Regions from separate parts of the Undibacterium sp. Xuan67W genome, predicted to be linked through region 2. Evidence: riboswitches for the same ligand, from Rfam matches in the RefSeq annotation. Region 2 holds a riboswitch; the other holds the start of a gene.
What was found. A riboswitch is a leader RNA that binds a small molecule or an ion and turns the genes downstream of it on or off. The one in region 2 is predicted to bind thiamine pyrophosphate.
Positions count from the first base shown of each region.

Region 1: linked by a shared signal. The riboswitch ahead of thiC (phosphomethylpyrimidine synthase ThiC) and the one ahead of ACO0LE_RS10615 (TonB-dependent siderophore receptor) in region 2 are both predicted to bind thiamine pyrophosphate.

Region 1 is NZ_JBMPPN010000011.1:29,689-34,125, forward strand. Features, by position in the region: gene ACO0LE_RS11500 (diguanylate cyclase) at 1-1,801, shown strand, start outside; TPP riboswitch at 1,993-2,095, shown strand; gene thiC (phosphomethylpyrimidine synthase ThiC) at 2,162-4,075, shown strand; gene thiS (sulfur carrier protein ThiS) at 4,085-4,288, shown strand; gene ACO0LE_RS11515 (thiazole synthase) at 4,367-4,437, shown strand, end outside.
Region 2 is NZ_JBMPPN010000010.1:3,997-8,433, forward strand. Features, by position in the region: gene ACO0LE_RS10615 (TonB-dependent siderophore receptor) at 35-2,164, opposite strand; TPP riboswitch at 2,212-2,331, opposite strand; gene rarD (EamA family transporter RarD) at 2,439-3,317, opposite strand; gene ACO0LE_RS10625 (zinc-dependent peptidase) at 3,584-4,405, shown strand.

The sequences.
Region 1 (4,437 bases), on a different contig from region 2:
TTTGTTGAAGCTTGCTTTTGAACGCAAAGATAAAGAACTCATTGCATTCGCTAGCTTGGCAGAAATTTACGATCTAGTTGAAAAAGGTAAGCAGGATGTTGCGCTTACGAAATTAGACGATATTAAAAGGTCAGTTGACGGCACCAAAAATCAAGAATTATTAATGCGGATTGAAGTGGCTTACGGTAGTACATATTCGTCACTAGGGAAATTTGAGCCGTCTCTTTCCCACCGGCTGGAGGCATTGCGTTTATCTGATCTTTTGACGAAACGTCGCACTCAATCAAAGCTATATCGGTTATCTTCACTGGCAGGTCTCTACCTCGATATGCATAATCCGGAGAAATCTCTGGAAACTATAGCCACAGCACTTGAATTGTCTGCTGACGCTAATTCTCCAAAATTAATTGGTTCTTTGTATTCAACTCAGGCGTTAGCCTTGATTGATCTGGGACGATTTGACGATGCGCTGAAGTCGTACCAACATGCTTTAAAGATATTTAAAGAAACCAAATCCATAGGTATGGAAGCCCTGACCTTGAGTAATATTGCCGACTATTATCTCCACATTGGCAACTACATTGAAGCCGAACGGACAGCGCGACAGGCTCTTGTTAAGTCGGAAGCGGCGGAGGATAAAACAGCGATATTAAACTCCCGGGCAAACATAGGATTTGCTCTTGGCGGCCAGGGAAGAATTCAGCAAGCGATGGTTTTTATTAACGGCGTGATGAAGGAATTGAGGGACTTAGGTATCAAAACGGATATCGAGTCCATGTTGGGTGAGCTTGGGCGGATGTATGAAAAAGCTGGCATGTATAAGGAGGCTCTGGAAACTGTTCGAGAGCAGCAAAATCTTGCGAGTGAACTCTTTAGAGCAAGCACGGCTAAAGCGGTTGCTGCAATGCAGGAGCAATTTGATGCCAACCAGCGAAAAAAACAAATAGAACTTCTGGCGCGAGAAAATCAGTTAAAAGATGCGGAGATTAAAAATCGCCGACTTCAGCAAATCATTACCATGTTAGCAGCAGCAGTAACAGTGATGGCCGGTATCTTTGTGTTCTTACTATACAGGCGAGTTCGCAATGCGAACGAAAAGCTTCTGGAAGCTAATTTACAACTTGCGTTTCATGCAGTCAGAGATCCGCTAACCGGCTTGTACAATCGAAGATCCTTTGTCGACATGATGAAGACGCGCACGCTTGCTTCCGAAAAAGAACGTCGTGAAGATGATGCAGGCAATCCTGACTGTTTGATACTCATGGACATTGATCACTTCAAACAGATTAACGACACCTGGGGCCATACGGTAGGCGACAGTGTATTGATGGAGGTTGCACATCGTTTGAAGCGTGCGGTCAGGGATACTGATATGGTATTGCGGTGGGGCGGCGAGGAATTTCTAATTTATTCGCCTAAATCGCATCCCTCACAATTAACTAAATTAGTTGAACGTATCCTACTTGCGATTGGTGAAAAGGATATTCAAATTGGCGAACTAGCAATCTCTGTCACCGTTACTGCAGGATTTATTCCATTGCCGTTTTCTGATATTCCTGAAGAAATATGCAATTGGGAAAAAGCAATTCAAATGGCTGATATGGCCTTATACCTTGGTAAAGCCCACGGACGAAACCGTGCCTATGGATTGGCGAAATTGCTGGTTCCCCACGATCAGGCAATGAATGTACTTGATCATGATTTGTCTGCTGCTTTGAATGCAGGTATGGTCGAATTGATCGAAGTTGTTGGCCCGGCACGACGCAAATCCAACGAAATAGAAGAAAACATCACTATGTAAGTTGAAATAAACGCACAGACTTTTAAGCCCTACTCGCTATATAATGCCGCTGACCGTAAGCTGGTTATTAATTTTGATTACTAACCAATTGCCACGGCAAACGAATATGACGCTGGCTGTGAGTCTTTGCAAGTCGGAAAGAAAATTGTACTGGTCATAGTCGTACGAAATAAGCTTTGTAAAATGTAATGTAGAACTGCTAGGGGTCCTGACAGCAATAGCCGCTGTCGGGTGAGAAATACCCTCGAACCTGATCTGGATAATGCCAGCGAAGGGAAGCAAAATTGTATCGCAACACCCTTGCGCGTACCTCAAGCCTCCCAAGCTGCCATCAATAATGTGCACGTTAATGGGAGCAAAATGAACGCCAATCCACAATTTCTGTCCGCTACCGCGACAGTCGACCAGGCTGCAATACAGCCTTTGCCTAACTCACGCAAAATCTACGTTCAGGGAAGTCGGCCTGATATTCGCGTACCGATGCGTGAAATCAGTCAATCCGATACGCCGGCCATGTTCGGCTCGGAAAAAAATCCCCCGATTTATGTCTACGACACCTCTGGTCCTTACACCGATCCTGCTGTCAATATTGATATTCGTTCAGGCTTGGCATCGGTACGGGTAGCGTGGATTGCTGAGCGCAATGACACCGAAGAATTGTCAGGACCGTCATCGGAATACGGCATAGAAAGATTGAATGATCCCAAGCTGGCGGAGCTGCGTTTTAATCTTAAACGTAGGCCACGTCGCGCTCTTCCAGGTAAAAATGTCAGTCAGATGCATTACGCAAGGCAGGGCATTATCACGCCCGAGATGGAGTACATCGCGATCCGCGAAAATCTGCAACGTAAAGAGTATTTGGCTAAGCTGAAAGCCTCCGGACCCATGGGCAATAAGCTGGCTGATCTGATGGGGCGTCAGCATCCGGGCCAATCATTTGGCGCATCGATTTCCGACGAAATTACCGCAGAATTCGTTCGCTCAGAGGTCGCTCGTGGCCGTGCGATTATTCCTGCCAATATCAATCATCCAGAAGTCGAGCCGATGATTATCGGCCGTAACTTCCTGGTCAAAATTAATGCCAATATCGGCAACTCTGCCGTGACATCCAGCATCGGCGAAGAAGTTGAAAAAATGACCTGGGCAATTCGCTGGGGCGGCGATAACGTCATGGATCTGTCGACGGGAAAACACATACATGAAACCCGTGAATGGATCATCCGTAATTCGCCTGTGCCGATTGGTACTGTACCCATTTATCAGGCGCTGGAAAAAGTCAACGGCAAGGCCGAAGATCTGACCTGGGAGATTTTCCGCGATACGCTGATCGAGCAGGCGGAGCAGGGTGTCGATTATTTCACTATCCATGCAGGCGTGCGTTTGCAATATGTCCCGATGACGGCAAAACGTATGACAGGCATCGTGTCACGCGGTGGTTCCATCATGGCGAAATGGTGTCTCGCACATCACAAAGAAAGTTTTTTGTACGACCATTTTGAAGATATCTGCGAGATCATGAAAGCCTATGATGTCTCGTTTAGTCTCGGTGACGGTTTGCGTCCCGGATCGATTTACGACGCCAATGACGAGGCGCAATTAGGTGAATTAAAAACACTGGGCGAACTCACGCAAATCGCCTGGAAGCATGATGTGCAAGTCATGATCGAAGGTCCGGGTCACGTGCCTATGCACCTGATCAAGGAAAACATGGATCTGCAACTAGAACAATGTCATGAAGCGCCGTTCTATACACTCGGACCATTGACCACCGATATCGCCCCGGGTTACGACCATATAACGTCCGGCATCGGTGCCGCACAAATTGGTTGGTATGGCACGGCGATGCTGTGTTATGTCACGCCAAAAGAACATCTGGGTTTGCCGAATAAAGTCGACGTCAAAGACGGCATCATTACGTACAAAATTGCCGCGCATGCGGCCGACCTGGCGAAGGGACATCCGGGTGCGCAAATCCGTGATAACGCCTTGTCGAAAGCGCGTTTTGAATTCCGTTGGGAAGACCAATTCAATATCGGGCTGGATCCGGATAAAGCGCGTGAATTTCATGACGAGACTTTGCCAAAAGATTCGGCAAAAGTCGCCCATTTCTGCTCGATGTGCGGACCACATTTTTGTTCGATGAAAATCACGCAAGAGGTGCGCGACTATGCAGCGAATCAGGGGATCAGCGAAGTACAGGCATTGAAGCAAGGCATGGAGGTGAAGGCGATCGAGTTCGTTAAATCCGGTGCTGAGATCTATCGCAAGCAATAAGCCGTTGTCATGACTGAGATCATATTGAATGGTGAAAACTATCAGCTAGGTCAGGAGAGAAGCCTGGCTGAGCTGATCACTACACTGAACTTGTCGGGGCAGACAATTGCCGTTGCTGTAAATCGCCAGATTATCGCGCGCGCTCAATGGATTGACTATCGCTTGCAGGCGCAAGACCGGGTCGATGTGGTACGCGCGATCGGTGGTGGATGAAGCGCCAGGGTGCGTCTTGCGTACCATCGTATTCACCCGCATTGGTGCGCATGGCGCACCTTACATAGAAGGATTTTTATGCAAACAGAAAATATTTCCGGCCTGACTATCGCGGGCAAAACCTATCGCTCGCGCTTGCTGGTTGGCAG
Region 2 (4,437 bases):
AGCATGAGCGCATTGAACGGGGAGGTGACATTGATCAGAAATCAAATTGAGCAGATACTTTGACTACTCTAGGCGCACCCGGGAACAGATAGCCACCCAATGATTGGGTGACATCGCGCCAGTAGAATTTATCAGTCACGTTATCAACGTTAAAGCGTAAGGTCGTGATAACACCGGCTACTCGGGTGTTGTAGCGTACCCCCAGATTGAATACGCTATATCCTGGCACCATCACGCTGTTATCCGGCTGAAATGCTTTATTTCCTGCGTAATTCCAGCTTCCGTTCACACTCAGTCCGGGTAAATCAGCGACCATATAATCGAGGTATACAACAGACTTTAGTGCGGGGACATTGGTGACACGTTGATCGTCAAGACCGCTGATGCCAGTACCGGATTGACGCGCATCGAGCGCCGTGAGGCTGACGCCGGATGATAATGCCGGTATCAGACGAGCCTGGAGAGTTAATTCCAGTCCCTTGTGTAAGGCGGTGCCATTGCTCACATAAACATTGCCGGTGTTAGTGTATTCGAGTGGTTTCTTGATGCGGAAGGCTGCTGCGCTGATGCTGAAATCACGGGTCAGATCGGCTTTGATACCGACTTCGACTTGTTTAGATGTAGCCGGATTCAACATCTGGTTTTCATTGACTGTGCCAAATGGAGCGATGCCGCCATGTTCCAAACCCTCGCTAAAGGATCCGTAGATACTAATCGTGGATTGCGGTTTAAATACCAATGCCAGACTCGGTAACTCATAGCTGCGATCATAGCCGGGATTGTCAGCCTGGTGACGCTGGATTGCGACGTGACGCAGGCCTGCATGGAGCTTCCACGCATCGTTGATATCAATAATGTCTTGCGCAAATAAGGACCATTCTTTATCCGTTCTGCGCACCGATACCGGCCCGGTCACATGGCTAGACGGCGGTACGACGACGGAATGAAATACATTGCTGGCACCTGCATAGTCATAGACGTAATCACCAAAGCGATCGCGTCTCTGGAAGCTTGAAAAACCCAGGGCAAGATGATGCAGTACAGCGCCGGTCGTCAATTTACCGTTCAGTATCGCTTGTGTGGCAACCGGTGATTTTGATTCATTCACGCTCTGGTAGTCGTACACATCATAGTCACCGTTTGCGCAATAGCCAGGGTAGAGGTTGGCAGCCGAGCAGCCATACGGAAATGCGGTGTAGTCATCACGTTTGAAATCATGACGGTTCGCAGAAAAGCTCGCACGCCAGTCGTCATTGAACTGATACTCAAAACGCAAGCCGATATTGCTGCTCCGTGAAAATACGGGTTTTGCCCAGGGCTGGTCGTTGAGCATCGTATCGGGATTAATCCCGCGCGGTAGGTCGGTGCCGTTAAACAGCTGATAGCCAGGAACTGTGAGTTGCGATTTGCGCTGGTAGTCGAGATCGAGTTGAAGCAGCGCTTTAGATGTGATGTGCCAGTCAAATGCACCTGAGATGAATTGACGATCACCATCTGCACCTTTGACGTAAGAGCGGATTTTTTCTGCAGCGGCATTGATGCGGTAACCAAATTGTCCGTCGTCCGACTGACCACCCAGATCCACTGTGCCATATAAGGTACCGCGTTCACTAGCCTCGACGGTGACTGAATGTAATGGCGTCATAGTAGGGCGCTTTATGACGTAATTAATAATGCCACCTGGCGTAGCGAAGCCTGCCTGGAAACCCGCTAAACCTTTAAGAATTTCGATGCGCTCTTTATTTTCTAGCGGAATCGAGGCATCACCCGGGATCGCCAGCCCGTCTTTACGGTAGCTGCTGGTGTTATCAAGAGCAAAGCCTCGGATCGAAAATTGCTCTGCATAACCAACAGCGTTATACGCATCATTGACACTCGCATCAAACTTCATTGCATCTGTGCTGCTGCGGATGCGTAAGTCTTGGATTTGCTGCTGAGAGAATACGGTAACGGAGACTGGTGTGTCCTGCAGCGGTGCATCGACAAATCCTGCAACCGTGTTGGTAAGCGGTTTTTCTTTCAACTGTTTATTGGCGCTGATAACGACCTCAGGCAGTACTTTGTCGTTGCTTTGCGCATAGGCTGAGGGTATAGCGATACAGGTCTGCGCTATTGCTGATGCAATTAGTGTCAGGCGCAGGGAAGGTGATGTTAATTTTTGCATAGTTTGCTCTTTTTTGCGAAGTCAGCGCAGGAGCAAACAAAGAGACGGAAGGAGACTTTGCGCTTCCCTACGCTGGCATTATCCAGATCAGGTTCAAGGGTATTTCTCACCTGCAAGAGACGATCTGAGCATGTCATTGTCGTCAAGCAGGACCCCTAGCGAGGTCACCATTTTACTACGAATCCAGATAGTCGCCGGATTCAGGCACCGGCCAGTATGCTGATTCCAGTTTTTTGCGCACTTTGAGACGTGCAATCCAGATAGCAGGCGGCTGTCAGGCGGGTTGTCGTTTGAAGGTATGACGTAATCCTTCGATGGAATACACGACCAAGGCAGTCCAGATCGCAATAAAGCCAATTAATCTGTCGCCGCTGAACGGTTCATGATAAAGATAGACGCCGAGCACCAATTGAATTGACGGCGCGATGTACTGTAATAAACCCAGAGTTGCCATCGGTATGCGGCGTGCACCAGCAGCAAACATCAGGAGAGGAATCGCCGTAATTGGTCCTGCGGCTAGTAATAAGGATTGAGTGCTTGTTGTACCACTGATAAAAGCGTTATGCCCTTGCAGGGTCAGGTAGCTAAGGTAAGCAAATGCAAACGGAAATAGAATAAAAGTTTCCAGAGATAATCCCTCTAGCGCACCTAGCGCAGCGGTCTTGCGCAATAAGCCATAAATACCAAAACTGATTGCCAGAGACAAACCGATAACCGGTGGATGTCCTGCCTGCACCGTCAGCCAGATGACGCCGCAGGCAGCGAGTGCAACGGCGGCCCATTGACCTATACGAAGCCGCTCACGCAGCAGTACAAAGCCGAGTAAGACATTCACTAAAGGTGTCATGAAATACCCGAGGCTGGCATCGACGACTCTGTCGTTATTGATTGCCCATATGTAGATAAGCCAGTTCACGGAGAGCAGCAATGCACTTGCCGCAAATCCTGCAATCAGTTTTGGCTGGCTCAATAAATTGTTGAGCCATGACCATTGTTTGCGAATTGCCAGTACCGTGACGAGAAATACTAAAGACCATAGCATCCGGTGCAACAGGATTTCCATTGCTGGAACGCCATGTAACGATTTGAAATAAACCGGAAATAAGCCCCAGACGATATAAGCGGATGCTGCTAAGAGTATGCCTTTGCGCATGAATGTACGATCAAAAGAAGAGATTGCAGTGTCGAAAACCAGAAGGCAGAGCGCTGCAGTATCCAATTCTTTGGACAATTGCGATGACGCCGAAGAGTTGACATTATCGCAGCAATTCGGGGAGTGTGTCCTGAACTCAGCCAATTCAGCGGTCTACCCTTGCGTTTACTCGCTTTGTCCCAAATTGGAAGGTAGTTAGAAATCACTATGTTGGTGAATCGCTGCTGCCGCATCCTTTATGGCACTGCGCTATCAGGAGTCCCGTTATGAATGCCTTACCTTTAATCCTTTTCCTGGCGTTGTTGGCTATTGCCATATTAGCCGCAGTATATTTGCCTGCGTATTTGTTAAAGCGTGCAATACAGCAGCCATTTCCATCCCATTACGCGAAGATTTTACGTAAAAATATCCCGGTGTATTCGCGCATGCCGGCTGATATCCAATTGCAATTGAAGCGACTGATTAAGCAATTTTTGTATCAGAAAAAATTTATTGCCTGTGATGGCTTGCAAATATCGGACGAGATTAAAGTTACGATAGCGGGCAGGGCGTGCATGCTGCTTCTTAATCGCACTACCGCAGTCTATCCGGCGTTAAAAACAGTGCTGGTCTACCCGAGTCCGTTTGTAGTCCCCCGACTCGAGACGGGTATGGGTGGAGTAGTCACCCATGCTCACCAAAGCTTATCGGGAGAGTCGTGGAGCGACGGACGCGTGATTGTGGCGTGGGATCATGTGCAGCGTCGCGGAGGTGAGCAGGCCGAAGGTCACGATGTCGTACTGCATGAATTTGCACATCAGCTCGATAGCGAGACAGGGGTAACGAATGGGGCTCCTGCTCTGGGCAGCAAGGCTAAATATCAGCGATGGTCAAGAATTTTGTCTGAAGAATTTGCTGCTTTACAGCAGGCTCTTGCGTTGGGTGAGGATACGGTGATAGATCCCTATGGTGCAACTAATCCAGCCGAATTTTTTGCGGTCGTTACGGAAACATTTTTTGAAAAGCCTTGGGCCATGGCACGTCGGCATACGGCTTTATTTGAACAGTTCAGGGCGTATTATCAGGTTGATCCGCGGGACTGGAGTTAAGTAATTGTGATGGAGATAGTGTGGCTGCATAT